3 regions of the Ideonella alba genome follow, and region 1 is predicted to be linked to each of the others. Evidence: predicted binding sites of a transcription regulator. Region 1 holds the regulator's gene; each other region holds the start of a gene.
The links. The regulator FNR, encoded in region 1, switches genes on or off when oxygen is low (the NO sensors DNR and NnrR bind a similar motif). The targets are predictions, from matches to a motif close to TTGATNNNNATCAA.
Positions count from the first base shown of each region.

Region 1 (9,391 bases):
GATGGAGGGCTACCGCACCCTCAAGCAGGGCGCCCGCGTGATCTATGAGCCGTTCATCGGCCCCAAGGGCAACCAGGCGCAGAACATCCGCTCCGTGGATCCAGTGCGCCCGCGCAGCAGCGCCACCGCACCGCTGCGCGATGCAGCCGAGAACACCGATTGAGCGCCCGTCGCGGCGCTCAGCTCATGCACCAGGCAGCAAAGCGGACAAACAGGTCGTGACCCAGGGCCCAGGCTGAGGCCCCGGCCAATGCCGCCCCCGACAGCCGCGCCGCCCAGCGGGTGATGCGCCCTTCGCGCGAGGGGTCGCCCTGGGCAAGGCGCTGCCACAGCGCAGGTGCCAGCCCGAGGGGCAAGGCCGAGGCCAAGGCAAAGGCGCCCATCACCGCGGCCCCGGACACCGCCGAGTTGGCCAGCGCCGCGACCATCAGCGCCGATTGCAGCAGACCGCAGGGCCAGGCCACCCAGGCCAGCCCGGCGCTGGAGGCGCGCAGCGCACTGCCGCTGCGGCCGTGCCAGCGCACGGGTTGCACCTGGGACCGATCACCGCTGCGTCCCAGCTGATCCAGCCACTGGGGCTGGCGGCCCTGGATCAGCAGCCACAGGCCCAGGGCCAGCGCGGCCATGTGGGCCAGCGCCCACAAGGGGCGCAGCGCCGGGCTCCACTGGCCCAGCTGGGCCAGCCAGCTCACGCTGGTGGCGGCCACTGCGCCCGCGGCGGCATAGCCGAGCAGCCGTCCGAGGTGAAAGAAGCCCAGCCCCAGGCGCGGCCGCGTCGGGGCACAGCCGCGCACGGCGGCCGCGCTGGCGGCGCCGCACATGCCAATGCAATGCAGAGAGCCTGCCAGGCCCATCAGCAGGGCCGACAGCACCAGGGCCTGATCCACCCTCAGATGATGCGCGAAAAACGCTCGCGGGTCCGGTCGGCCTGCAGATACTTGTCGAAGGACATGGCGATGGCCCGCACGAAGAACCAGCCGCGCGCGGTGATCTGGATCGCACCGGGCTCCATCGTCACCAGGCCCATCTCTTCATAGGGACGCAGCGACTCAAGTTCCTGGCGGAAGTACTCGGGCACCTTGACCAGGTGCGCCAGTTCCACCGATTCGAACTCCAGCCGACCCTGGCACATCAGCGCCATGATGACGGCACGGCGCAGCAGGTCGTCGCGGGTCAGCGCCAGGCCACGCTGGATCGCGAACTGTCCCTGACGAATGGCGTCGTAGTACTCGGGGATGGTCTTGGCGTTCTGGCTGTAGGTGGCGCCCATGCGACCGATCGAGGACACGCCCAGCGCCACCAGGTCGCAATCGGGCTGCGTGCTGTAGCCCTGGAAATTGCGATGCAGCCGGCCCTGCCGCTTGGCCTGGGCCAGCGCGTCGTCGTGCAGCGCGAAGTGGTCCATGCCGATGTAGCTGTAACCATGGCCCATGAAGCCGGCAATCGCCGAGGACAGCATGTCGATGCGGTGCTGCGCGGGCGGCAGCTGGCTGGCGTCGATGCGCCGCTGCGGCTTGAAGCGCGCCGGCAGGTGCGCGTACGAGTACAGCGCAATGCGGTCGGGCCGCAGCTCGCTCATCTGGCGGATGGTGCGGGCAAAGGACTCGGGCGTCTGCTTGGGCAGGCCGTAGATCAGGTCGGCGTTGATCGACTCGAAGCCCAGCTCGCGCGCGGCTCGCATCAGCTCAGTCACCATCTCGAGCGACTGGACGCGGTGCACCGCCTTCTGCACATCGGGGTCGAAGTCCTGTACACCAAAGCTGATGCGGTTGAAGCCGATGGCACGCAGGTGGGCCAGACGGCCGCGGTCTGCGGTGCGCGGATCCACCTCGATCGAAACCTCGGCATCCGACGCCAGCTTGAAGCAGCGCTGCAGCGCCGCCATCAGGCGGGCCAGTTCGGCGTCGCTCAGGAAGGTGGGCGAGCCCCCGCCGAAGTGCATCTGCGAGACGTTCACCGACTCGCCCAGCACCTGCCGGTGCAGCGCGATCTCGGCTTCCAGCACATCCAGGTATTCGGCGCCGCGCTCGTGGTGCTTGGTGATGATCTTGTTGCAGGCGCAGTAGTAGCACACCGACTCGCAGAACGGGATGTGCACGTAGACCGACAGCGGCTTCTTGCCACCGACCTGGGCGCCCTCGGCCCGCTGCTGCAGTGCGCGGCGGTAATCCTCGCCGTTGAAGGCCTCGACGAACCGGTCGGCGGTTGGGTACGAGGTGTATCGCGGGCCCGGCACATCGAAGCGCTGGAGCAGCTCCACCGGCAGCAGGGTGTCGGGAGCATGGATGGCTTGTGACATGCCGGCATGGTGCCAAACTGGCACGCCACAGGCTTGACCTGCCTCAAGTCGGACCGCGGTCGGGACCACAAGAATACCCGCACTCAACGAGAGGCATCATGTTCAGGACATGCGATTCATCGGATGACGTTGCTCAGGATGTGGCCGGGCCACGGGTGATAATGCGCGCAATGAGCGAATCCACCTCCCGGGTGCGGTGCGATACCTTCAAGGTCGCCTGCTCCAGCTGCAATCTGCGAGAGTTGTGTCTGCCCGTCGGACTCGGCCGGCCTGACCTGGAGCGCCTGGACGCGCTGGTCGCCACCCGCCGCACCGTGGGCCGTGGCGACACGCTGTTCCGCTCGGGCGATCCCTTCCAGTCGCTCTACGCGGTGCGTACCGGCTTCTTCAAGACCTGCGTCTCGTCCGAGGACGGCCGCGACCAGGTCACCGGTTTCCAGATGGCGGGCGAACTGCTGGGCCTGGACGGCATCAGCGCCGACCGCCATACCTGCGACGCCGTGGCCCTGGAAGACTCGCAGGTCTGCGTGATCCCCTACTCGCAGCTGGAAGACCTCTCACGCGAGTTCACCGACCTGCAGCACCAGTTCCACAAGATCATGAGCCGCGAGATCGTCCGTGACCACGGCGTGATGCTGCTGCTGGGCAGCATGCGTGCGGAAGAGCGGCTGGCGGCCTTCCTGCTGAACCTGACGCAGCGTTTGCAGGCGCGTGGCTTCTCGGCCTCGTCGCTGATCCTGCGCATGACGCGCGAAGAGATCGGCAGCTACCTGGGCCTGAAGCTGGAAACGGTCAGCCGCACCTTCTCGAAGTTCCAGGACGAAGGCCTGCTGGAGGTGAAGCAGCGCCAGATCCGCATCATTGACCAGGCCGGGCTGCAGCAACTGGTCAACGGCACGCCCAGCTGAGCCCGCCCTGCCCCATCCAGCACAACGGCGCCCGCGGGCGCCGTTGTCCTTGGTGACGGGTGGGCGCTCAGCGCTGCTCGGGCGTGGCCGCGTGGTTGCGGGCCTGCATCGCCGGCGTCTGGGCATCGGGCTCGGTCTTGCCACGCTGCGACTCCGCCGTTTCGTCCTTGATCAGCACCGGGTCCTGACCCTTGATGGCCACGTAGGCGGTGCTCACGCTGGCCACCACCACCAGCAACGGTCCCCCGATGACCAGCCAGAGCATGCGGTAGCGCCACCAGGGCAGCTTGGGCTCGGGACTGCCCTCGGCGGGCGGGTTCGTGTTGCTCATGCTTGCAGCCGTCATCGCGGCACCAGGAAGGTGGACTTTTCGTGCAGCGTGGTGGCCGCGACATCGTCATGGGCCACGCGCTCGATCGAGAACTGGATGGTATGCGCACCGGCGCCCGCCTGCTGCGCCGACTCGAACGGGATCTGGGCGCTGAGGGTGATCCAGCGCGCCTCGGCCGGCCCGACGTCCACCTCGGTCTGGCCGGTGACCACGATCTGGTCCATGCCGGACACGCCGATGCGGTAGGACTGCGGCTTCTCGGCCGCGTTCATCACCTGCAGGCGGTAGACGTTCTCGACCTTGCCGTCCTCGACAATGCGCGCCAGCGAGGCACGGTCGCGCACCACGTCGACACGGAAGGGCTCGCGCAGCGCCAGGCTGATGCCGAAGGCCACCAGGATCGCCAGCATGATGCCGGTGTAGACCAGCACCCGCGGGCGGAAGATGCGGCGCAGCATCTGGCTGAAGTTCAGGTGTTCGCGCAGGCCGTTCTGGGTGACATAGCGCACCAGGCCACGCGGGTAGCCGAACTTGTCCATGATGCCGTCGCAGACGTCGATGCAGGCGGCACAGCCGATGCACTCGTACTGCAGGCCCTTGCGGATGTCGATGCCGGTCGGACAGACCTGCACGCACAGACCGCAGTCGACACAGGCACCCAGGCCCGCCTGCTTCGGGTCGACCTTCTTGGAGCGGGCACCGCGCGGCTCGCCGCGTTCGGTGTCGTAGCTGATGATCAGCGTGTCCTTGTCGAACATCGCGCTCTGGAAGCGCGCGTACGGGCACATGTACTTGCAGACCTGCTCGCGCATGTAGCCGGCATTGCCGTAGGTGGCAAAACCATAGAACAGCACCCAGAACCATTCCCAGGGGCCGAAGCCCAGGGTCATGGCCTCGGCGGCCAGCGTGCGGATCGGGGTGAAATAGCCGACGAAGGTGAAGCCGGTCCACAGGCCGAACAGGATCCAGACCACCTGCTTGGACGTCTTGCGCCAGAGCTTGTCACGGCTCCAGGCGGCATCGTCGAGCTTCATGCGCTGCGCGCGATCGCCTTCGATCACGCGCTCGAACCACAGATAGATCTCGGTGTACACCGTCTGTGGACAGGCGTAGCCGCACCACAGCCGGCCTGCCACCGCAGTGAACAGGAACAGCGCGTAGGCCGAGATCATCAGCAGCGCCGACAGGTAGATCAGGTCCTGCGGATAGAGAACCAGTCCACCGATGTAGAAGCGGCGGGACACCAGGTCGAAGAGCACGGCCTGGCGGTTGTTCCACTGCGCCCAGGGCAGCAGATAAAAAAGGAGCTGGGTCGCCCACACGAGCGCCCAGCGCCATTTGATGAACTGGCCGCTGACGGCCCGCGGATAGATTTTCCGGGTCTTCTGGTAGAGCGATACCACCGCCTCGACCGTGTCGCCATCGGGCGCCGACGCTGCGGGGGGGTTGACGTTGCTGGCTTGGATAGGGGTGGGGGTATCGCTCATGCCGCCAATTTAACTCACTGCGCGGCGACCTTCGTGCTCTGGGACAAATTCCAGACGTAGGCGGTCAGGACCTTCAGCTGATCCGGCGTGAAACGCGCGCCCTGGGCGGGCATCACGTTGGTCTTGCCGTTGTTGATCATGGAGACGACCTGGGCTTCGCCCCAGCCATGCAGCCAGATCTTGTCGGTCAGGTTCGGTGCGCCCAGGGCCTGGGTGCCCTTGCCTTCCGGGCCGTGGCAGGCGGCGCAGGCCGCGAACTTCGGCTTGCCGACCTGGGCCGCCACCGAGTTGTGGGCGCTGCCCGACAGGCTCAGCACGTAGTTGGCCACCGCCTTGACGTCCTCGGCGGTGCCCACCGCTGCGGCCATCGGGGGCATCACGCCCTGGCGGCCTTCGACGATGGTCTTCTCGATGTACGCGGGGCTGCCGTCGCCACCCAGCCAGTCGTTGTCGGTCAGGTTGGGGAAGGACTTGCTGCCGCGGGCGTCGGAGCCGTGGCACTGCGCGCAGTTGTTGACGAACAGGCGCTCGCCGATGGCCATGGCCTTCGGGTTCTTGGCCAGCGCTTCAGGGGCCTGGCCGTTGAACTCGGCATAGACCGCCTTCATCGCCTCGGCGGCCTTGGCCTGCTCGGCCTGCAGCTGCCCGGCCGACGACCACTTCAGGCCACCTTCGGCCGCGCCGAAGCCCGGGTACAGGGCCAGGTAGGCGATCGAAAACACCACCGTGATCAGGAACAGGCCCATCCACCAGCGCGGCAGCGGGTTGTTCAGCTCACGCAGGTCAACGTCCCAGGTGTGGCCGGTGGTGTTGTCATCGGCCATCGGGCGGTGCTTGCTCGCGCCGATCAGGACGGCCAGGCAGAACACCAGACCGCCCGCGACGATGGCCACCACATAGAGCGACCAAAACGAACTCACAAAATCACTCATTACTTTCTCCTTGGTGTCGGCGGCCGCAAGCAGCCGCCGCGCACGTCATTGCCGTTCAGAGGACGGGTCTGCGACATCGGGCTCGAGGAAAGGCAGCTGGGCCGCCTCGTCGAACGCAGACTGACGCTTGCGCTGCCAAGTCCAGACCATCAGCGCCAGGAACAGCACCATGGCCAGCACCGTGATCGCGCTGCGGTAGACATTGATGTCGAATTCCATCAGTCGCTCCGGTGATTACTTGCGAGCGGTGCCCAGCACCTGCAGGTAGGCAATGACGGCGTCGATCTCGGTCTTGTCCTTGACCTCGTCGGCGGCCTTGGCGATCTCGTCGTCCGTGTAGGGGACGCCGACCACGCGCAGGGCCTTCATCTTGGGCGCCAGCTCGGCCGGGTTCAGCGTCGTCTTGGCGAGCCACGGGTAGGACGGCATGTTCGACTCGGGCACCACGTCACGCGGGTTGTTCAGGTGAACACGGTGCCACTCGTCGGAGTAGCGGCCGCCCACGCGGTGAAGGTCCGGACCGGTGCGCTTGGAGCCCCACTGGAACGGGTGGTCGTAGACGAACTCGCCGGCCACCGAGTAGGGGCCGTAGCGCAGCGTCTCGGCGCGGAAGGGGCGCACCATCTGCGAGTGGCAGTTGTAGCAGCCCTCGCGGATGTAGACGTCCCGACCGGCCAGTTGCAGCGCGGTGTAGGGCTTGAGGCCCTCGACCGGCTGGGTCGTCGAGCGCTGGAAGAACAGCGGCACGATCTCCACCAGGCCACCGAATGCGACGGTGACCAGGATCAGCACGATCATCAGGAAGTTGCTGGTCTCGATCTTCTCGTGACCCGTCGGCTTGTGACTAGCCATGTTGTTTCTCCTTCTCTCGGGCTCAGGCGTGGGCAGCGACGGCGGGCACCGGCACCGACACGGCCTTGCCGTTGGCGATCGTCATCACGACGTTCCAGAGCATGATGAACATGCCGCTCAGGTACAGCAGGCCGCCCAGCACGCGCATCACGTAGAACGGATAGGTCGCCTTGACGCTCTCGACGAAGCTGTAGACCAGCGTGCCGTCGGGGTTGACCGCGCGCCACATCAGACCCTGCATCACACCGGCGATCCACATCGCGGCGATGTAGAGCACGATGCCGATGGTGGCGATCCAGAAGTGCAGCTCGATCGCCTTGGTGCTGAACATCGCCTTGCGGCCGAACATGCGCGGGATCAGGTGGTACAGGCAGCCGATCGACACCAGACCCACCCAGCCCAGGGCACCGGAGTGCACGTGGCCGACGGTCCAGTCCGTGTAGTGCGACAGCGCATTGACGGTCTTGATCGACATCATCGGACCTTCGAAGGTCGACATGCCGTAGAACGACAGCGAGACGATCAGGAACTTCAGGATCGGGTCGTCACGCAGCTTGTGCCAGGCGCCCGACAGGGTCATGATGCCGTTGATCATGCCGCCCCACGACGGTGCCAGCAGGATCAGCGAGAAGATCATGCCGATCGACTGCGTCCAGTCCGGCAGCGCGGTGTAGTGCAGGTGGTGGGGGCCCGCCCACATGTACGTGAAGATCAGCGCCCAGAAGTGCACGATCGACAGGCGGTACGAGTACACCGGACGCTCGGCCTGCTTGGGGATGTAGTAGTACATCATGCCCAGGAAGGCGGCGGTCAGGAAGAAGCCCACGGCATTGTGGCCGTACCACCATTGCACCATCGCGTCCTGGACACCGGCGTAGGCCGAGTAGCTCTTGGTGAGCGTGACCGGGATTTCAGCGCTGTTGACGATGTGCAGCAGGGCCACGGCGATGATGAAGGCGCCGAAGAACCAGTTCGCCACATAGATGTGGCGCACCTTGCGGATGCCCACCGTGCCGAAGAACACCACGGCGTACGCGACCCAGGTGACCGTGATCAGGATGTCGATCGGCCACTCCAGTTCGGCGTATTCCTTGCCGGTGGTGATGCCCAGCGGCAGCGTGATCACCGCCAGCACGATGGTCAGGTTCCAGCCCAGGAAGGTGAACCAGGCCAGGCCAGGCGCGAACAGCCGGGTCTGGCAGGTGCGCTGGACCACGTGGTAGCTGGTGGCGAAGAGCACCGAGCCACCAAAGGCGAAGATCACTGCATTGGTGTGCAGCGGTCGCAGGCGACCGTAGCTGAGCCACGGAATGCCGTTGATCAACTCAGGCCAGGCGAGCTGGGAAGCGACGATGACGCCCACCAGCATGCCGACGATGCCGTACACGACGGACAGGACAGCAAACCATCGGACGACTCCGTCTTCATAGACCGGTTGCCCCGGTGCGGAACTATTTGCCATTGAAGGCCTCCTTCTTCTTGAGACTCAAAGGGACTCAGGTAACCCTAGGATCAGGATTGTTTTGTAAGCGGTCTTGCGGCCGCTTGATCGGCATCAACCGGGGTGACCTCCTGTTGCAGGATCCGCTCACCCTCGCGTTCCAGATCGTCGAACTGACCCCGGTGCAGGGCCCAGGCGAACACGCCGATGATCCCCAGCACCAGCACCGCAGACAGCGGGATCAGCAACCACATCACTTCCATCGCGACTCTCTTCAGCGGGCCAGCCGCAGCGAATTGCCCACCACCAGCAGCGAGCTGAGCGCCATGCCCAGACCCGCGGCCCAGGGCGGCAGGTAGCCTGCCAGCGCCAGCGGAATGCAGGCCGCGTTGTAGGCCGCGGCCCAGATCAGGTTCTGCCGCACGATGCCGATGGCGCGCCGGGCCAGCTGGCGCGCCATCACCAGATCGGCCAGGCGGTTCGAGCTGACCACGGCGTCGGCGTGCACGCGCGAGACCAGCGCGCCATGCCCCATCGCGAAAGACACATCGGCACGCGCCAGTACCGGGGCGTCGTTGACCCCGTCGCCCACCATGCCGCAGACCTGCCCGGCGGCCTGGGCCTGGGCGACGACGGCCAGCTTGTCCTCGGGCGTGGCACCACCCTGCGCCAGATCCAGCCCCAGCGCCGAACCGACCGCCTGCACGCGCAGCGGGTCATCGCCGGACAGCAGCGCCACCTGGACGCCGCCCGCCTGCAAGGCCTGCACGGCCTGGCGGGCATCGGGCCGCAGGCGCTCCTCGAAGCCGAAGCGCCACTGCACCTGGCCCACCGGTCCGAAACAGACCTCCTGGCCGCGCGCCGGCAAACCGGGCTCGGCCTGCACCCAGGCCCGCGAACCCAGGCGCCAGCGCCGTCCGGTGGGATCGGTGGCCTGCATCCCCTGCCCGGCTTCCTCCTGGACATCGGCCCAGTCCACCGCCTGCGCGCGGCCCACGGCGCGCGGATCGCTGGCCAGGGCCTGCGCCAGCGGGTGCGACGACCAGCGTGCCAGGGCCAGTGCGGCCTGCTCGGCCTGCGCCTGGGGCTCGTCACCGGCCTCGCGCTCGGTGGCGGACCAGTGCGGCCGGTCCTCGGTCAG
Region 1 covers NZ_JAGQDD010000006.1:153,594-162,984, reverse strand. The annotation lists gene KAK03_RS10840 (cold-shock protein) at 1-163, shown strand, start outside; gene KAK03_RS10835 (sulfite exporter TauE/SafE family protein) at 180-887, opposite strand; gene hemN (oxygen-independent coproporphyrinogen III oxidase) at 890-2,299, opposite strand; gene fnr (fumarate/nitrate reduction transcriptional regulator Fnr) at 2,470-3,207, shown strand; gene KAK03_RS10820 (nitrogen fixation protein FixH) at 3,275-3,538, opposite strand; gene ccoG (cytochrome c oxidase accessory protein CcoG) at 3,550-5,025, opposite strand; gene ccoP (cytochrome-c oxidase, cbb3-type subunit III) at 5,040-5,957, opposite strand; gene KAK03_RS10805 (cbb3-type cytochrome oxidase subunit 3) at 6,003-6,176, opposite strand; gene ccoO (cytochrome-c oxidase, cbb3-type subunit II) at 6,192-6,809, opposite strand; gene ccoN (cytochrome-c oxidase, cbb3-type subunit I) at 6,832-8,271, opposite strand; gene ccoS (cbb3-type cytochrome oxidase assembly protein CcoS) at 8,322-8,513, opposite strand; gene KAK03_RS10785 (heavy metal translocating P-type ATPase) at 8,525-9,391, opposite strand, start outside.

Region 2 (9,391 bases), on a different contig from region 1:
GGCGGTGGCGCCGTCAACCTTCAGGGCCTGGGTCAGGAAGAACAGGGCGTAGAACTGGCCCGTGTACCAGACCACGGCCTGGCCGGCGGTCAGGCCGATCAGCGCCAGGATCACGATCTTCAGGTTCTTCCACTGGCCGAAGGACTCGGTCAGCGGCGCCTTGGAGGTCTTGCCCTCTTCCTTCATCTTCTTGAAGGCGGGCGACTCGTTCATGCTCAGGCGGATCCACACCGAGATGCCCAGCAGCACGATCGAGACGATGAACGGCACGCGCCAGCCCCACTGGGCGAAGGCTTCCTCACCGGTGAAGGTGCGGGTGCCCAGGATCACCATCAGCGACAGGAACAGGCCCAGGGTCGCGGTGGTCTGGATCCAGGCGGTGTAGGCGCCGCGCTTGCCGTGCGGCGAGTGCTCGGCCACATAGGTGGCGGCGCCACCGTACTCACCGCCCAGGGCCAGGCCCTGCAGCAGGCGCAGCACGATCAGGATCACCGGGGCGGCGACGCCGATCGAGGCGTAGTTGGGCAGGATGCCGACGATGAAGGTCGACAGGCCCATGATCAGGATGGTCACCAGGAAGGTGTACTTGCGACCGATCATGTCGCCCAGGCGGCCGAACACCAGCGCACCGAAGGGGCGCACGATGAAGCCCGCGGCGAAGGCCAGCAGCGCGAAGATGAAGGCCGAGGTCGGGTCCAGACCCGCGAAGAACTGCTTCGCGATGATCGCCGCGAGCGAGCCGTAGAGGTAGAAGTCGTACCACTCGAACACCGTACCCAACGACGAGCCGAAGATGACCTTCTTCTCCTCGGCGGTCATGGGCGCATTGGACGCCGTTGCCATATGTTGTCTCCTGTTGATGCGGGCGGACCACCACACTGACCGTGGCCCGTGGAAGGCGACTGTGTTCAGGGTCGCTGACCGCGATCTGACGCGAGGCTGAACGAAACCTGACAAAGTCAGGAGCAACCCGGACGCGCCGTTTCGCACGGTGAGATGGTGACCGGGTGTACGGGAAAATCCCGACGATCGCAGTCAGGTTCAACCGGGGCGATCACGTGCGCTGCAGGCTGGGTCAATGGCCGGCGAGCGCGGCCATCGTCGGCCTCAGACGGGCGACAGCTGCGGCGCGCAGAATCGCCCGCTCCCGCATCGACGAGCCGCCCGACATGAACACCCACGCCACCCTCATCATGGCCATCCCTGCGGGCGTGGCGGTGGCCGGCGGCGCGCTGGCCGCGCTCTGGCGTCCGTCGCATCAGCTGCGCAGCCTGATCCAGCATTTCGCGGCGGGGGTGATCCTGGCGGCGCTGGCGGTGGAGCTGCTGCCCGACATCGGCAAGGAGCACGCCACCAAGGCGGTGGTGCTGGGCGCGTTTGCCGCCGGCAGCCTGTTCATGTATGCGCTCAACCTGTGGACCGAGCGGCTGGAGCAGGCCGCCCAGGGCGCGGCCGTGGGCCTGCTGGTGGCGACCTTTGTCGATGTGGCCACCGACGGCTTCATCATCGGCGCAGGCTTCGCTGCCGGCGGCGAGACCGGCACCGTGCTGGCGCTGGGGCTGTCGGTGGAGCTGCTGTTCCTGGGGCTGGCGGTCACCTCGGAGCGCATCGCCGGGTGGCGCATCGTGGCCGTGACGGCGGCCCTGGGGCTCACCGTGATGGGCTGTGCGGTGCTGGGCAGCGCGCTGCTGGCCGGGGCCTCGCCGGCCCTGCTGGCGGGCACCTTGTCATTCAGCGCCGCGGCGCTGCTCTACCTGGTGACCGAGGAGCTGCTGATGGAGGCCCATGAGGTGGAGGAAAAGCCGATCGCCACGCTGGTGCTGTTCGGCGGCTTCCTCACCTTCTGGGGCATCCAGCTGATGGGGCATTGAAGGCGGCGCGTGGCCAGCACGCGCCGCAGCGACGCGCGTCAGGTCGCCTTGCAGGCGGTCGGGCGCCACTTGTTCGGCACGGTGGTGCCGGTCACGCATTCCCAGGTGGTGCCGTTGTCCGCCGACTTGAAGACCACCACGTAGGTCTTGGCCTGGCCTTCCTGCATGCTGTACTGGATGGCGATGTTCGGCAGGGTGCCGGTGACCGAGTCGAACTTCGAGTAGCGGCCCTTCAGGGTGGCGCTCAGTTCGGTCGGGCCCGGGCTGGCCGGCGGCGCCACATAGGCGGAGGGCAGCGTGTTGCGGTCGATCACGTAGTCGGTCAGTGGCTGCTTCAGCCCGCCGCCCAGCTCCACCGCCTCCGCCACCTGGGCGCGGGTGGTGTAGTCGTTGTAGGCGGGCAGCGCGACGGCGGCCAGGATGCCGATGATCGCCACGACGATCATCAGTTCGATCAGAGTAAAACCTTGGTGGACTCGTTGCATGGAGGTGCTCATGGTGGTTGGGTAATGCCAGGGAGCCGTTGATCGGCCCCGTCCTCCTGTTGCGAATCGCGTGCCCGGTCCCGGGACGGCCGTTCGGGCCGCGCGCACCGCTGTGACTGACCACGCGTGTCAACTGGATGCGACCAAAGCTGTCAGATGGGCACACCCTGTGACAGGTTTGGTCGGTCCGCGCGTTACCGCGTGAGGGCCTGCGCGCCACAGGGCGCGCGCTGTGGCGCCACGCCCCTCAGCCGGCGGCCAGCAGGTCCTCGCGCAGCATCGGCAAGGCGTCGACACCCCAGTAGAGGCGCCCGTCGACCTCCACCGTCGGCACGCCGAACAGGCCGCGGGCCACCGCCTGGTCGGTCAGTGCGCGCAGCTCGGCCTTGACCTCGTCGCCTTGCGGGTCGCGCAGCGGCTCAAGGTCGGCCTGCAGCGCCTGCAGGCGATGCGGGTCGTTCGGATCGGCGCCGTCGGCACACCAGGCATGGCGGAACAAGGCCTCGACGATGCGCCGCCCCGGCATCTGGCCGGCCGGCACGCACGCCAGGCCCAGGCGCAGCAGCGCCAGCGGGTTGAACGGATGGGGCTGCGGCAGTTGCAGCGGCACGCCCAGCTGGCGCGCCAGCCAGTCGACCTGGCGGTAGGTCCATTCGCGCTTGCCCGGGATCTCGGCCGGGCCCTTGTGCCCATGGGCCTTCAGCAGGCCGGCGAACAGCACCGGGCGGTAGGCCACCGCATGGCTGATGCCTTCCATCGCCTGGGGCAGCCGCTCGAAGGCCAGCCAGGCGTAGGGCGAGACCACGTCGTAGTGGAAGACCAGCGACTTCACGCGCGGGCGCTCATTCGTTGTGCACGCGGGCGCGGCGGCCGGGCAGCAGCATCCAGACGTCCATGCGCTGCTCGTCGGTCATCGTCGACCACGCCGCGATCTCCTGCAGCGTGCGGTGGCAGCCCTGGCACCAGCCGGTGTCGGGGTCGGTGCGGCAGATGCTGATGCACGGCGAAGGCACGCCGCCGGCCGGGCTGTGCGAGGTCTGCGGGGCCACGGGGTCGGTCATGGAGGGTCTCCTGGGTCAGCGGGCCTGCACGACATCGGCCACCGGCGCCGCGGTCAGGCGCGCCAGGTCGGCGAAGCTCAGGCGGAAGACGCCATTGGGGTGTCCGGCTGCGGCCCAGATCTCGTCGAAGCGGGCCAGGTCGGCGTCGATCAGCGTCACCGGCTCGGTGGCGTGGCCGATCGGGGAGACACCGCCGATCGAGTAGCCGGTGCGGGCCTTGACGAAATCGGCGTCGGCACGGCCGATGGCCCCGACCAGCGCCGCCACCTTCTTCTCGTCCACGCGCCGGTCACCGGAGGTGATGACCAGCACCGCGGCCTCATCGGACTTGCGCCGGAAGATCACGCTCTTGGCGATCTGCCCGACCGTCACGCCCAGCGCGTCGGCCGCCTCCTGGGCGGTACGCGCGGGCACGCTCAGCCACTGCGGGGCATGCGGGTGCCCGCGCTCGGCCAGCAACCGGGTGACGGCGGCAAAGGCCTGGTGCGGGGCGTCTTGCAGGGAGGTGTCGTCGGCCATGGCGGCGATTGTCGCCAAGTTCGCCACACCCCTGTTTCAGGCGGTGGCGATGGCGCCGCGGCGCAGCTGGTCGCGCTCCAGGCTCTCGAACAGGGCCTTGAAGTTGCCTTCGCCAAAGCCCTCGTCGTTCTTGCGCTGGATGAACTCGAAGAACACCGGGCCCAGCAGCGGCTGGCTGAAGATCTGCAGCAGCAGGCGCTTGTCGCCGCCAGCGGTGGAGCCGTCGACCAGGATGCCGCGGGTCTTGAGCTCGGGCACCGGCTCGCCGTGGCCGGGCAAGCGCTCCTCGAGCATCTCGTAGTAGACGTTGTTGGGCGCGGTCATCAGCGGGATGCCGGCCAGCTGCAGCTTGTCGACGGCGGCGATCAGGTCGTCGCACAGCAGCGCCACGTGCTGGATGCCCTCGCCGTTGAACTGCATCAGGAACTCCTCGATCTGGCCGCCGCCCTGCTTGGCTTCCTCGTTGAGCGGGATGCGGATCAGGCCATCGGGCGCGGTCATCGCGCGGCTGGTCAGGCCGGTGTACTCGCCCTGGATGTCGAAGTAGCGGATCTCGCGAAAGCCGAACAACTTCTCGTAGAACGCGCCCCAGTGGGCCATGCGGCCGCGGTAGACGTTGTGCGTCAGGTGGTCGACCACCTTGAAGCCGTGGCCTTCGGGGTGGCGGTTCGCCGGGTCGGCGAAGGCGGGCAGGAATTCGAAGTCGATGTCGTAGATGCTCTTGCCGTCTTCGAAGCGGTCGATCAGGTACAGCGGCGCACCGCCGATGCCCTTGACCGCCGGCAGGCGCAGCTCCATCGGGCCGGTGGGAATCTCGATCGGCTGCGCACCGCGCTCCAGCGCCAGCGCATAGGCCTTGTGCGCGTCCTTGACGCGGAAGGCCAGGCCGCAGGCTGACGGGCCGTGCTCGGCGGCGAAGTAGGCCGCCTGGCTCCGGGGCTCGCGGTTGACGATGAAGTTGATGCCGCCCTGGCGGTACAGCAGCACGTCCTTCGAGCGGTGCCGGGCGACGAGCGAGAAGCCCATCGCCTCGAACAGCGGCTCCAGGACATTCGGGGTGGGGGATGCGAACTCGACGAACTCGAACCCCATCAGGCCCATGGGGTTGTCAAACAGATCAGCCATGTGCGGCTCCTGCAGAAAGAAACGATGAACACAGGCTCCGGGCGCGGCAGGCGGCCAGGCCGGGGGCAATCAGCGCGTTTCGCAGGTTCCAGGCGGCGAGCAGGGCACGCCCCGCACGCTGCGTGCGAGGTGATCGCCGATCACACCCTGGAAGACGGAGGTCGTCATGGGGGCGCATCGTAGCCGTCGGGCCCCGCAGGCGCCAGTGGCGAAACTGCTTAACCCCAATCAAGGGTATTCCCGGAGGGTTCTGACTTGCGTCAAGCCACGCCGGAAATTACATTGACCGACCGGTCGGTCGAATAACTCGATCCGGCCCTCACCGGAGATCCCCCGCATGTACACCCAAGCCATGGACACCATGGGCAAGGACGGCGAAAGCGCCGCCGGCAAGCCCGTGCGCTCGGCCGAGGAGATGCACCTGGAACAGCGCTTCGAGGCCCGCATCGACGACGGCGGCTTCATCGAAGCCAAGGACTGGATGCCCGAGCACTACCGCAAGACGCTCACCCGCCAGATCAGCCAGCACGCGCACAGCGAGATCGTCGGCATGCTGCCCGAGGGCAACTGGGTGACCCGCGCGCCGACGCTCAAGCGCAAGGCCATCCTGCTGGCCAAGATCCAGGACGAGGGCGGCCACGGCCTGTACCTGTACGCCGCGGCCGAGACCCTGGGCACCAGCCGCGACCAGCTGCTGGGCGCGCTGCACAGCGGCAAGGCCAAGTACAGCTCGATCTTCAACTACCCGACGCTGACCTGGGCCGACGTGGGCGTGATCGGCTGGCTGGTCGACGGCGCGGCGATCATGAACCAGGTGCCGCTGTGCCGCTGCTCCTACGCGCCCTATGCGCGGGCGATGGTGCGCATCTGCCGCGAGGAGAGCTTCCACCAGCGCCAGGGCTATGACGCGCTGCTGGTGATGATGCAGCAGGGCACGCCCGAGCAGAAGGCGATGGTGCAGGACGCGGTGAACCGCTGGTGGTGGCCCTGCCTGATGATGTTCGGTCCGCCCGACGCCGAGAGCGTGCACAGCGTGCAGAGCATGCGCTGGGGCATCAAGCGCATCAGCAACGACGACCTGCGCCAGAAGTTCGTCGACGCCACCGTGCAGCAGGCCGAGGTGCTGGGCGTGACGCTGCCCGACCCCGAACTGAAGTGGAACGAACAACGCGGCCACTGGGACTTCGGCACCATCGACTGGGACGAGTTCTGGCGCGTGGTGGGCGGCGACGGCCCCTGCAACCGCGAGCGCCTGGGCATGCGCGTGAAGGCCTGGAACGACGGGGCCTGGGTGCGCGAAGCCGCCCTCGCCCACGCCCGCAAGCAAGCAACCAAGCAGGAGGCCGCATGAGCGCCGACAACACATCGAAGGAATGGCCTCTGTGGGAGGTGTTCGTCCGCAGCAAGGCGGGCCTGGACCACAAGCACTGCGGCAGCCTGCACGCAGCCGATGCGGCCATGGCCATCCAGATGGCGCGCGACGTCTACACCCGGCGCCAGGAAGGCACCAGCGTGTGGGTGGTGCTGTCCAGCCAGATCGTCGCCAGCGACCCGGGCGACAAGGACATGTTCTTCGACCCGATGGAGGACAAGGTCTACCGGCATCCGACCTTCTACAAGCTGCCCGCCAGTGTCGACCACATGTAAGGCCATGACTGCCCCTTCCGTCACCCCCAGCCGCGCCCCCGCGGTGCGCTACCTGCTGCGCCTGGCCGACCTGTGCCTGATCCACGCCCAGCGCCTGGGCGAGTGGTGCGGCCACGCGCCCATCCTCGAAGAGGACATCGCGCTGACCAACCTGTCGCTGGACCTGATCGGCCAGGCCCGCGCGCTCTACACCCATGCCGGCCGGCTGGGCGCCGCCGACACCGGCGGCCAGGCGCTGGACGAGGACCAGCTCGCCTTCCTGCGCGAGGAGCGCGACTACCTGAACCCCACGCTGGTCGAGTTGCCGCACAGCGCCGACGGCAGCCCGCGCGGTGAGCGCGACTTCGCCATCACCACGCTGCGCAACGCACTGGTCGCCACCTGGCTGCGCCTGGCCTGGGAGCGGCTGATGAACTCCTCGGATGAGGAAGTCGCCGCGATCGCCGCCAAGGCGGTGAAGGAAGCGCGCTACCACCAGCAGCACTCGGCCGACTGGGTGGTGCGCCTGGGCGACGGCACGCCGGAATCGGCGCGCCGCATGCAGAACGCGGTGGAGCAGCTCTGGCGTTTCGTGCCCGAGCTGTTCGAGGACGACGAGGTCGACGCCCACGCCGCCGCCAGCGGCCTGGGCCCGGCCGCCTCGTCACTGAAGGAAGCCTTCGACGCCGAGATCGCCGAGCTGCTGGCCGAGGCGCAGCTGAAGGCGCCCGCCGACAGCGTGTTCCGCAGCACTGGCCGGCGCGGCGTGCACAGCGAGCACCTGGGCTTCATCCTGGCCGAGATGCAGCACCTGCAACGCGCCTATCCCGGGGGCGCGTGGTGACGGTTGACCCCTCGCCCGGCGGGTACACCGGTCGGTCCTGCGGACCGCGCCCTCACGTCCGGTCGGGCTCCTCGTCAGGCGATGACTGTCCCCCGGACAGCCATCGTCCGGCCTCGGCCCCCGAGGGGATGACGCCGGGCTTGGGGCGGCCCGGCGCTCCGGCGTCGTCCGCGTCCGAGACCGCTGAGCGCATCCAGCAAGCCTGGACCGTGCTCCAGCAGGTCCCTGACCCGGAGGTTCCCGCGATTTCGGTGTGCGAACTGGGCATCGTGCGCGCGGTTCAGGAGGCCACGGACGGCACGCTGGAGGTGGTGCTCACGCCCACCTACTCGGGCTGCCCAGCCACCGAGGTGATCGAGCGCAGCGTGCTGGATGCGCTGGCCGCCGCGCAGCTGGGCCCGGCGCGCGCACTCACCCGCCGCCACCCCGCCTGGACCACCGACTGGATCAGCGACGAAGGCCGGCGCAAGCTGCGCGAGTACGGCATCGCGCCGCCGGGCTGCACCACGGCGGCCGACACCGCGCCGATCCGCATCGTGCGCCGCCAGCGTGAGCCGGCCGTGCCCTGCCCGCGCTGCGACAGCGCACAGACCGAGCGCCTCTCCGCCTTCGGCTCCACCGCCTGCAAGGCGCTGTACCGCTGCCTGGCCTGTCGCGAACCCTTCGAGCACTTCAAGCCGATCTGAACCTGGAATCTCTCCGATGAGCACACCGCTGTTCCATTCGCTGCGCGTGCGCGCGATCGAGCCCGACACCGCAGAAGCGGTGGTCGTCAGCTTCGACGTGCCGCCCGAGCTGCGCGAGACCTTCGCCTTCACCCAGGGCCAGTACCTGACGCTGCGCGCCACCGTCGACGGCGAGGACCTGCGCCGCTCGTACTCGATCTGCGCCGGTGTCGACGACGGTGAGCTGCGCGTGGGCGTTCGCCAGGTGAAGGGTGGCCGCTTCTCGAACTGGGTCAACCAGCAGCTCAAGGTGGGTGACCCGGTGCAGGTGATGGCGCCGCAGGGCCGCTTCTTCGTGCAACTGCAGCCCCAGGCGCGCCGGCACTTTGTGGGTATCGCCGGTGGCAGTGGCATCACGCCGATCCTGTCGATCATGAAGACGGTGCTGGCGCGCGAGCCGCTGAGCCGCTTCACGCTGCTGTATGCGAACCGCGCGCTGGCCTCGACGATGTTCAAGGAAGAGATCGAGGACCTGAAGAACCAGTACCTCACGCGCGTGGTGCTGCACCATGTGTTCTCCGACGAGCCCACCGAATCGCCGATCAACCACGGCCTGATGAACCGCGACAAGCTCGCCGAGTTCCTGAGCACGCTGGTGCCCGCCGCCACGATCGACCACGCCTTCGTCTGCGGCCCCTTCCAGATGAACGACGAGGCCGAGGCCGCGCTGAAGGCCGCCGGCGTGCCGGCCGAGGGCATCCATATCGAGCGCTTCGGCGTGCCGCAGGACAAGAAGGTGGACGCCATCGTCCACCAGGCCCAGCCCGGCGACGCCGAGCAGGCCCGCGTCACCATCGTGCGCGATGGCCTCAAGCGCGAGATCGCCTTCCACAAGGACCAGCCCAGCATCCTGGACGCCGCCAGCGCCGCCGGCCTGGAGGTGCCGTTCTCGTGCACGTCTGGCGTCTGCGGTACCTGCCGCGCCAAGGTGCTGGAGGGCCAGGTGCGCATGGAGCGCAACTTCGCGCTGGAAGCCGCCGACGTGGCTGCCGGTTTCGTGCTGTGCTGCCAGGCGCACCCGCTCACGGAACGTGTCCTGCTGAGCTTCGACGAGAAATGACGGCACCCGGCGCCGGAGTACCGGCGCCACCCTCCGAGAGGGTGCCGAGGCCGCTTGGGAGCGGCCCGGCGCTGG
Region 2 covers NZ_JAGQDD010000023.1:73,392-82,782, forward strand. The annotation lists gene KAK03_RS21760 (MFS transporter) at 1-843, opposite strand, end outside; gene KAK03_RS21765 (ZIP family metal transporter) at 1,170-1,871, shown strand; gene KAK03_RS25150 (pilin) at 1,910-2,356, opposite strand; gene KAK03_RS21775 (2-hydroxychromene-2-carboxylate isomerase) at 2,604-3,188, opposite strand; gene KAK03_RS21780 (DUF1289 domain-containing protein) at 3,199-3,417, opposite strand; gene KAK03_RS21785 (YbaK/EbsC family protein) at 3,433-3,936, opposite strand; gene hppD (4-hydroxyphenylpyruvate dioxygenase) at 3,973-5,061, opposite strand; gene paaA (1,2-phenylacetyl-CoA epoxidase subunit PaaA) at 5,399-6,412, shown strand; gene paaB (1,2-phenylacetyl-CoA epoxidase subunit PaaB) at 6,409-6,708, shown strand; gene paaC (1,2-phenylacetyl-CoA epoxidase subunit PaaC) at 6,713-7,531, shown strand; gene paaD (1,2-phenylacetyl-CoA epoxidase subunit PaaD) at 7,660-8,217, shown strand; gene paaE (1,2-phenylacetyl-CoA epoxidase subunit PaaE) at 8,234-9,316, shown strand.
Region 2: a site for FNR is predicted at 5,312-5,325, ahead of paaA (1,2-phenylacetyl-CoA epoxidase subunit PaaA). Genes of this name have one in related genera too.

Region 3 (9,391 bases), on a different contig from region 1:
GCAAGGGCGGCACGATCAAGCGCTTCATGGAGCACCTCAACCCCCGCGGCGCGCGCGTCGTGGCGCTGGAGAAGCCCAGCGAGGTCGAGCGTGGCCAGTGGTACTTCCAGCGCTACATCCAGCACCTGCCCACGGCCGGCGAGATCGTGCTGTTCGACCGCAGCTGGTACAACCGCTCGGGCGTCGAGCGGGTGATGGGTTTCTGCACCCAGCACGAGTACGACGAGTTCCTGCGCCAGGCGCCCGAGTTCGAGCGTCAGCTGGTGCGCTCGGGCGTGCACCTGTTCAAGTTCTGGTTCTCGGTCAGCCGCGCCGAGCAGCGCCGCCGGTTCAAGGAGCGCGAGATGCACCCGCTCAAGCAGTGGAAGCTCAGCCCCATCGACAAGGCCAGCCTGGACAAGTGGGAGGACTACACCCGCGCCAAGGAGGCCATGTTCCTGCACTGCGACACCTCCGACGCGCCGTGGACGGTGATCAAGAGCGACTGCAAGAAGCGCGCGCGCCTGAACGCGATGCGCTATGTGCTGCACCGCCTGCCCTATGGCGGCAAGAACCTCAAGGCGATGGGCGCGGTCGATCCGCTGATCGTGGGCCGCCCCTCGCTGGTGCCCAGTGTGGGCGACGATCAGCTGGCGTCCAGCAACGCCGGCTGATCGCGGCCGCCCTGGACCGCCCGGGGCGTCTGCCCGCCCCGGCGCACAGGCAGACGCCCGCGGAGAAACCGTGAATTGAGCCGGTCTGGCCGAGCTGTTGCGGCGCCCGCGGGCGCCGCTTTCGCTAGAATCACGGGATTCCGAGGAGCGTTGCAAGGTCAGCCGCCATGAGATGGCAGACCCCAGGCTCGGAATCTTCATATTGCAACGGCGCTCACCCGCATCGCGTCTGGCCGACCGTGGGTGAGTGGGGTGTCTCCCTTCCCCTGGTGGTGTCTTTCGCGCGGCGGGTTCTCGTTCCACGCCGAACCGAAGGACCGCACCCATGAACGCACCCGAGACCCTGAAGCTGGCCGATTGCGCCATCGCCGACATCACGCTGGCCGACTGGGGCCGCAAGGAAATCCGCATCGCCGAGACCGAGATGCCCGGTCTGATGGCCATCCGCGAGGAATTCGCCGCCAAGCAGCCGCTCAAGGGCGCGCGCATCACCGGCAGCCTGCACATGACGATCCAGACCGCGGTGCTGATCGAGACGCTCAAGGCCCTGGGCGCCGACGTGCGCTGGGCCTCGTGCAACATCTTCAGCACCCAGGACCACGCCGCCGCCGCGATCGCCGCCGGCGGCACGCCGGTGTTCGCCATCAAGGGCGAGACCCTGGTCGACTACTGGGACTACACCCACCGCATCTTCGACTTCGGGCCCCAGGGCACGCCGGGCGAAGGCCCCAACATGATCCTGGATGACGGCGGCGACGCCACGCTGCTGATGCACCTGGGCCAGCGCGCCGAGAAGGACGCCTCGGTGCTGGCCAACCCGGGCAGCGAGGAAGAGCGCATCCTGTTCGCCGCGATCAAGGCCAAGCTGGCCGAAGACCCCACCTGGTACAGCCGCAAGAGCGCCGAGATCATCGGCGTCACCGAGGAGACCACCACCGGTGTGCATCGCCTGAAGGAGATGAGCGCCAAGGGCACGCTGAAGTTCCGCGCCATCAACGTCAACGACTCGGTCACCAAGAGCAAGTTCGACAACCTCTACGGCTGCCGCGAGAGCCTGGTGGACGGCATCAAGCGCGCCACCGACGTGATGATCGCCGGCAAGGTGGCGGTGGTCTGCGGCTATGGCGACGTGGGCAAGGGCTCGGCCCAGGCGCTGCGTGCCCTGAGCGCCCAGGTCTGGGTCACCGAGATCGACCCGATCAACGCGCTGCAGGCCGCGATGGAAGGCTTCAAGGTGGTGACCATGGAGTGGGCCGCCGACAAGGCCGACATCTTCGTCACCACCACCGGCAACCGCGACGTCATCACCTTCGAGCACATGGCGGCGATGAAGGACCAGTCCATCGTCTGCAACATCGGCCACTTCGACAACGAGATCCAGGTCGCCCGGCTGGAAGAGCACTGCCAGTGGGAGGAGATCAAGCCGCAGGTCGACCACGTCATCTTCCCTGACGGCAAGCGCATCATCCTGCTGGCCAAGGGCCGCCTGGTGAACCTGGGCTGTGGCACCGGCCACCCCAGCTTCGTGATGTCGAACTCGTTCGCCAACCAGACCATCGCCCAGATCGAGCTGTTCTCGCACCCCGAGGGCTACGACGTGGGCAAGGTCTATGTGCTGCCCAAGCACCTGGACGAGAAGGTCGCGCGCCTGCACCTGAAGAAGGTGGGCGCGATGCTGACCGAGCTGAGCGACGAGCAGGCGGCCTACATCGGTGTACCGAAGCAAGGCCCCTACAAGCCCGACACCTACCGCTATTGAGGGCCCCCACGCTCGCTGCGCTCGCTGCCCCCCGAGGGGGCGCGGCCGACCTTGGGGCGGCCCGGCGGTCGGCCGGCCGCCGCCTCGACGCGAGCGTCCTACCCACCCGGGCTTCTTCCTTCACCGTCATGCGCGCTGATCAGCTGATCGTTCAAATGGGACTGGCCCCGAGCCGGTCGGCTGCGCAGCGGCTGATCGAGACCGGCGCGGTGCGCTGGCTGGGTCCCAAGGGCTGGCAGGTGCCGACCAAGGCGGGTGAAGACCTGCCCGAGGGCTGCCAGATCGAGGTGACCGACCACGCCGAGCTGCGCTGGGTGTCGCGCGGCGGGCTCAAGCTGGAGGGCGCGCTGCGCATCACCGCCCTGGACCTGGCCGGCGCGGTGGCGCTGGACGTGGGACAGAGCACCGGCGGCTTCACCGACGTGCTGCTGGCCGCCGGCTGCGCGCAGGTGTTTGGCGTGGACGTCGGCCACGGCCAGCTGCATCCGCGCCTGGCCGCTGACGAGCGCGTGCACGCTGTCGAGGGCGTCAATGCGCGCCACCTGAGCCTGGCCGACCTGGGGCCGCAGGCGCCGGCGTCGGGGTTCGATCTGATCACCGGCGACCTGTCCTTCATCTCGCTGACCCTGGTGCTGCCGGCCCTGGCGCCGCTGCTGGCGCCGGGCGGCACCTTGCTGATGCTGGTCAAGCCGCAGTTCGAGCTGCAGCCGGCCGAGATCAACAAGAAGGGCCTGGTGAAGGACGCCGCGTCCTACCCGCACGTCGAGCGGCGCCTGCGCAAGGCCTGCGGCAAGTGCGGCCTGGTGGTGCGCGCCTGGCTGGACAGCCCGGTCACCGGCGGCGACGGCAACCGCGAGTTTTTCGTTCAGGCGCAACGTGCCTGAACCCTGGAGCACAGACACGATGAACCCCGACTTCCCGATCAGCCTGGAATTCTTCCCGCCCAAGACGCCCGAGGGCGTGACCAAGCTGGCCGCCGTGCGCCAGCAGCTCTATGCGCTGGACCCGCTGTTCTGCTCGGTGACCTATGGCGCCGGCGGCAGCACCCAGGACGGCACGCTGCAGGCGGTGCAGGCCATCCTGGATGAGGGGCGCCAGGGCGCCTCGCATTTCACCTGCATTGGTGCCACGCGCGACTCGGTGCGCGAGAAGCTGGCGCTGTTCCAGGGCATGGGCCTGAAGCGCATCGTCGCCTTGCGCGGCGACCTCCCAAGCGGCTATGGCGGCTTTGGCGAGTTCCGCTATGCCAGCGACCTGGTGGCCTTCATCCGCGCCGAGACCGGCGACCACTTCCATATCGAGGTGGCCGCCTACCCCGAGACCCACCCGCAGGCCAGGAGCCCGCAGGCCGACCTGCAGGCCTACGCCGCCAAGGTGAAGGCCGGCGCCAGCGGCGCGGTGACGCAGTTCTTCTTCAATGCCGACGCCTACTTCCGCTTCGTCGACGAGACCCGCGCGCTGGGCGCCGACATCCCGGTGGTACCCGGCATCATGCCGATCACCAATGCCAGCGGCATCCTGCGCTTCGCCGACAACTGCGGCGCCGACGTGCCGCGCTGGGTGCGCCTGCGGCTGCAGAGCTTTGGCGACGACAGCGCCAGCATCAAGGCCTTCGGCCTGGATGTGGTGACCGCGCTGTGCGAACGCCTGCGCACCCAGGGCGTGCCCGGGCTGCACTTCTACACGATGAACCAGTCGGCCACCGTGCTGGAGATCTGCCGCCGGCTCGGTCTGGCCTGAGCTTTCGGCTCAGGGCAGCGTCATCCTCAGAGTGACGAAGGGGAATTCGGGTTCGAAAAACACCTCAAGCTGGTCAGCGGCCGTGTTGCCGATCATCACGCCTTCCAGGGTGATGTTGGTCGTGATGCGGATACGGTCGCCCTCGGCGAGGCTCCTCATCGGTTTCTTCTTGAGTGGCACGATGTCCTGGTAGTACACGTTGCCACCGGTATCGCCGATCGCCTGTTCTTCCCAGCCGCTGGTCAACTTCACCTTGGCGCCAGTGGCGGCTGGAATGAGCACCACGTTGGACCGCGCGGTGTAGCGGCCATCAGCGGCGCCGGTCAGCACGATGCGGCCATGGGGCGCCCCACGATCGATCCACTGTTCGCAACCACCCGCCAAACTGGCTCGGAGGTCGGCCCACAGTTGCGAACCGGCCACCATCACCGACTCGGCGCGAAAGTCTGCCGCCAGTGAGCGTGATGTACCACCGTCGACATCACCAGCCATCCGCAACAAGGCGAGATCCTTGACCTTGAGTTCCATCCAGTGGGTGCGGGACCGGGTGCAGGCGCTCGCGGCGCTGCACGCCAGGCCCACGATGACCGCCGCAGCCACCTGGCGGGCCGGGGGCCACGAACAACGGTGCCCAGACAGTGCTTGATCCGTATGCATCAAGAGCCTCCATTCATCGTTAAACAACAGAGAACGCCTGCGTCCGTCAGCCCTCAGGGAATCCACACCTCGATGTAGGGCGTGGTGCCCGCCCAGTTGTAGAGCGACTGCACCTGGTCGGCCACCCAGCCATCGATGATGGTGCCGCTGGCCTGGGCCTTGCCGGTCAGGCGCAGCACATCGCCCGCCACCAGGGCGCGCATCTGCTTCTTCTTCAGTTCGGCGTCGTGCGGGTGGGTGACGAAGCCCCCGGTGTCACCCGCCGCGCTGTCGCGCCAGGTGTGCATCTTCTGCTTCAGGCCGGTGCTGGCCGGAATCCACTGCAACTGGTTCTTGGCCGAGTAGCTGCCGCTGGCGATGCCCATCAGGACGATGTTGCCGCCGCCGGCATGGTGGATCCACTGGCTGCAGCCGCCGGCAATGCTGGCGGCGATGTCGTCCACCAGGGCCTGGGTCACGACCAGCTCGGCCCGGTAGCTGCCCCCATCCGTCTTGGTGCCGTTGTCGACGTGGCCCACCATGCCGACCTGCGCCGGCTCGCTCACCGAGGGCGTCATCAGGTGCAGGCGCTGCACGGTACAGGCCGAGGCCAGCGGCGTCTGGCCGAGCAGGACGGCGGCGGCAGCGGCGGCTGCCAGGCGGGGGGCGAGGTCCATCGACATCACAGACAACTCCTGTTGCTCCAGGCCCGCCGGACGGCTGGCCTGGCGAGCGAGCTTAGCGAGAACGGCCGCGCCGCACCATGGCCGCGCGGACTTCGAGCATGGGGGGAGCGGTCGCCGGGCACTGTTGCGTGAACGCATCAGCCTCGCGGCGCGAGTTTGACCAAGGTCAGGTGGCCGCCCGGGCTGGCCGGGACCGCGGCCGGCAGTTTGCGCGACAGCAAACTCGACCTGGTCACCAGACGTTGCAATGACCCCATCCGCCGCACCAGCGCGGTCCGGTTGTTTTCAAGTCAATGCAACGAAGAAGGAGTTCCTCCATGCGCAAGTCGCTGATCGCTGTCGCCACCCTGGCCGCTCTGGCCGCCCCGCAATTCGCCGCCGCCCAGGACAGCGGCAACTGGATCGTCCGCGTGCGCGCGACGCATCTGGATTCGGCCAACACCAATGACAGCGTGCTCAAGGGCACGCTGGCCGCCGTCGTCGCCCCGGGCACCGTGGCGTCGATCAACAACAAGTGGCTGCCCGAGCTGGACATCAGCTACTTCTTCACGCCGAACATCGCGGCCGAGCTGATCCTGACCTACCCGCAGAGCCAGGACCTGTCGCTCAGCGGCGTGGGCAAGATCGGCAGCTTCAAGCACCTGCCGCCCACCCTGACCGCCCAGTACCACTTCACCGACCTGGGCGCGCTGCGTCCCTACGTCGGTGCCGGCGTGAACTACACCAACATCTCCGACGTGAAGTGGGATCCGGCCGTCGCGGCGCTGAGCCTGAACCTCAAGCGCAACAGCTACGGTCTGGCGGCCCAGGTCGGCGCCGACTACGCGCTGGGCGGCGGCTGGCTGCTGAACGTGGACGTCAAGAAGGTCCAGATCAAGACCGACGTCCTGTCGGCCGGCACCAAGGTCGGTACCTTCAAGGTCGACCCGCTGCTGGTCAGCGTCGGCGTGGGCATGCGTTTCTGATCCAGGCTCCAAGAAGCACACCGGCGCACCGGCCACAAGCCGGCGCGCCCGTTGGGAATCAGGCGACCAGTCGGTCGCCTTTTTTGTTGTTCTGGTTCCTGCCCTGACCGGCCGTTGGGTTGACTGCGACGGTGTGGCGCGGCGGCCGAGGGGGAGTTCGCTCGTCCTCATGTCCCCCGGCCTACGGCCTCCTCCTTGACTTCGGCCAAGCGAACTCCCCCTCGCCCGCTACCAACGTTCTCGCAGTGCTCGCGCGAGCAGTCCCGAAACGGTGACCAGCGAGGTGGGGGAAAGGGGTCGAACGAAGTCAAGGAGGAGGCCGCAGGCCGGGGGACATGAGAGAGACCCCTTTCCCCCACCTCGCCCCAACCACATCTGCGGGTGACGACTGCCACTGGCAGGAGACGGAATCTAGGTCGTGAGTGTCACTGCCGCGGGCAGATACGCCGCACAGAACTCCGGTGGCATGCGGCGCGCCTGGCCGCTGCTGATCTCGATGCAGACCAGTTGCCAGCGGCCGCGCAGGACGGTGGCGCCGTCGCGCAGGCGGCGCAGCTGGAAGCGGCGCTCCATGCGCAGGCGGCCGTCGCCGGGCAGCAGCCAGGTGGCCAGTTCCAGCGCGTCGCCCAGCTGGGTGGGCAGCAGGTAGTCGTACTCGCCGCGGTGAATGGCCATGGCGCGGTCCAGGCGGCGGTAGTCGGCGATCGACAGGCCCAGGGCTTCGGAGTGGGCCCAGCCGGCCTGCTCGCACCAGCGCAGGTAGACGGCGTTGTTGGTGTGGTCCAGGCCGTCGATGTCGGCGGGTTCAGGCGCCACGCGCAGCAGGAAGGGGCGGGGCAGGTCCCAGTCGTCCATGGTCTTCAGCGCCGGGCGCACCAGCTGTCCAGGTGGGTTTCGAAGACCGGGCCGCCGTCGACGATGTCGATGTGGTGGCTGTAGCGGAAGCCCGCGTCGGCCAGCGTGTCCATCCACACGCGGGCCGAGGGCGCGGCCTGGGCCATGGCCGCCTGCGCGGCGGGGCTCAGGAAGGAGGCATAGACCACCTGCCGCGGCATCAGGGCGGCCAGCTGGGCACGGCCGTCCAGGCCCAGGCGCTGCAGCACGGCGTCGGGGTCGCCAGCGTGGAAATGGCGGCCCAGGCCTTGCCAGAACGGCGAGCGGCCCTGGGCGTCGCGCAGGCCGGGCAGTTCGGCGATCACCCTGCCGCCCTGCAGCGCGCGGGTGGCCTGCAGGTGCTCGCGGGCGGCGTCCAGCAGGGCGCGCCAGGCCGAGGCCTGGGCGGCCGCGTCCAGGCCCGGCGCATGCGCGCGCTCGGCCAGCTCGCTGGCGCCGGTGTGGTCGTTGCCCAGCAGCAGCGTGTGCTGGCGGTGGAACAGCGACAGCTCGGGCGCCGCATGCACCACACAGCCCACGTGGTACCAGTGGCGCGGCCGCTGCAGGCCGATCGGGCCGCGCACGCGCAGACAGGCGGCCGGGCCCTGGGCGCCTTCGGCCAGCAGCCAGGCGGCGGCGGCGTCCGGGCGCGGCAGCATGGTGTCGGCCTGGGCGGGCAGCCAGGGGCGCAGCGCCGACAGGTCGGCCGCTTGCACGGGGCGGACGGTCCAGCGCATCGTCAGGTGCCGTCCGGGCCGTCCAGAGCGGCCACGCAGAGGCTGTCGCCCACGGCCAGGCCCAGCAAGGCGGCTTCGTCGTCGCGCAGCGCCACCGCGGGCGCGGTGGCGTCCAGCGCCAGCAGCGTGGCGCGCCAGTGCTGCAGCCGCCGACCGGCGGCCAGGTGGGTGGCGTGGCCGCCGCGCGCGGCGCGCGGGGCGGGCGGCAGCACGCCCACGCTGCGCAGACGGCGCGCGGTCTTGAGCATCGGCAGCCGAGCCTCCATCGTCGGGCCGCCGTCGAAGACGTTGAGCCAGGTGTCGGCGTCAAAGCCCTCGTCCAGCAGGATCGAGAACGGCCGCTCGGCCACCGGGTGGAGCTGGCCCAGCGCCCACTGCGTGGCCTCGTCCAGCAGCGGCACGTAGATCGGCGACTGCGGCAGCAGCTCGGCCAGGAAGGCGCGGCCCTGGCCGCTGGCCAGGCGCTCGGCCGCCGGGTAGTCGAGGTGGAAGAAGCGCCGGCCCACCGCGTCCCAGAACGGGCAGGCGCCCGACTCGTCGGCCAGGCCCGGGTGCTCCGAGACGATGCGGTCGGTGAAGCGCTCGGGGAAGCTGGCGATGAACAGCAAGCGCCCGCGCGACAGCAGCTGGGCGCCGGGGCCGTCCTCGTGGGCCGGATCGATGTGAAAGCCGGTGAGCACCGTGGCGCCGGTCAGGTCGTGGCACAGGTGCAGCGTGTGGATGCGGTTGCGCACCCCCAGCGCGGGGCTGGCGTGCACCGTGAATTCATTGCGGTAGCTGTAGAAGCGATCGCCAGCCCCCGCACGCGCCGCGATGCCGCCGGTGCCCACCAGCGCCCCGGCCTGCTGACGGTCTTCCAGCACGAAGAGGTAGTGGGCATCGGGCTCGTCGCCATCGGCAAAGCTGCGCTGCGAACGGACGATGCGCTCGCGCAGGGCCTCGCGGTCGGCCGGCAGCGAGCTGATGCCGATCGCGCTGGCACCGGCCAGGCGCTCCAGGCCCGGCAGGTCGGCCAGGGCGGCCGGCCGCAGCAGGTAGCGCGGGGCGTCGGCCATGCTCAGGCGCTGCGCTCGTCGCGGGCCGCGTTGCCGGGCGCGGGCTCGGTGGCAGCGGCTTCGCGCCAGGCCTGGGCGCGCAGGCCGCGCTCATCGCGCGGCGTGCGGCCGAAGTGGGCGCGGTAGGCGTTGGAGAAATGCGGCCCGCTGGCAAAGCCGCAGGCCAGGCCGATCTGCAGGATCGACTGCGGCGTCTGGCGCAGCAGGGCCTGGGCGCGCTCCAGGCGCAGCCCCAGGTACCAGCGCGAGGGCAGCGCGTCCAGGTGCTGGCGGAACAGCCGCTCCAG
Region 3 covers NZ_JAGQDD010000001.1:517,437-526,827, reverse strand. The annotation lists gene ppk2 (polyphosphate kinase 2) at 1-653, shown strand, start outside; S-adenosyl-L-homocysteine riboswitch at 790-876, shown strand; gene ahcY (adenosylhomocysteinase) at 979-2,412, shown strand; gene KAK03_RS02235 (TlyA family RNA methyltransferase) at 2,541-3,296, shown strand; gene metF (methylenetetrahydrofolate reductase [NAD(P)H]) at 3,316-4,152, shown strand; gene KAK03_RS02225 (hypothetical protein) at 4,162-4,680, opposite strand; gene KAK03_RS02220 (hypothetical protein) at 4,863-5,465, opposite strand; gene KAK03_RS02215 (OmpW/AlkL family protein) at 5,792-6,439, shown strand; gene KAK03_RS02210 (acyl-CoA thioesterase) at 6,851-7,315, opposite strand; gene KAK03_RS02205 (arginine N-succinyltransferase) at 7,300-8,049, opposite strand; gene astA (arginine N-succinyltransferase) at 8,052-9,104, opposite strand; gene KAK03_RS02195 (GlxA family transcriptional regulator) at 9,107-9,391, opposite strand, start outside.
Region 3: a site for FNR is predicted at 5,631-5,644, ahead of KAK03_RS02215 (OmpW/AlkL family protein). Genes of this name have one in related genera too.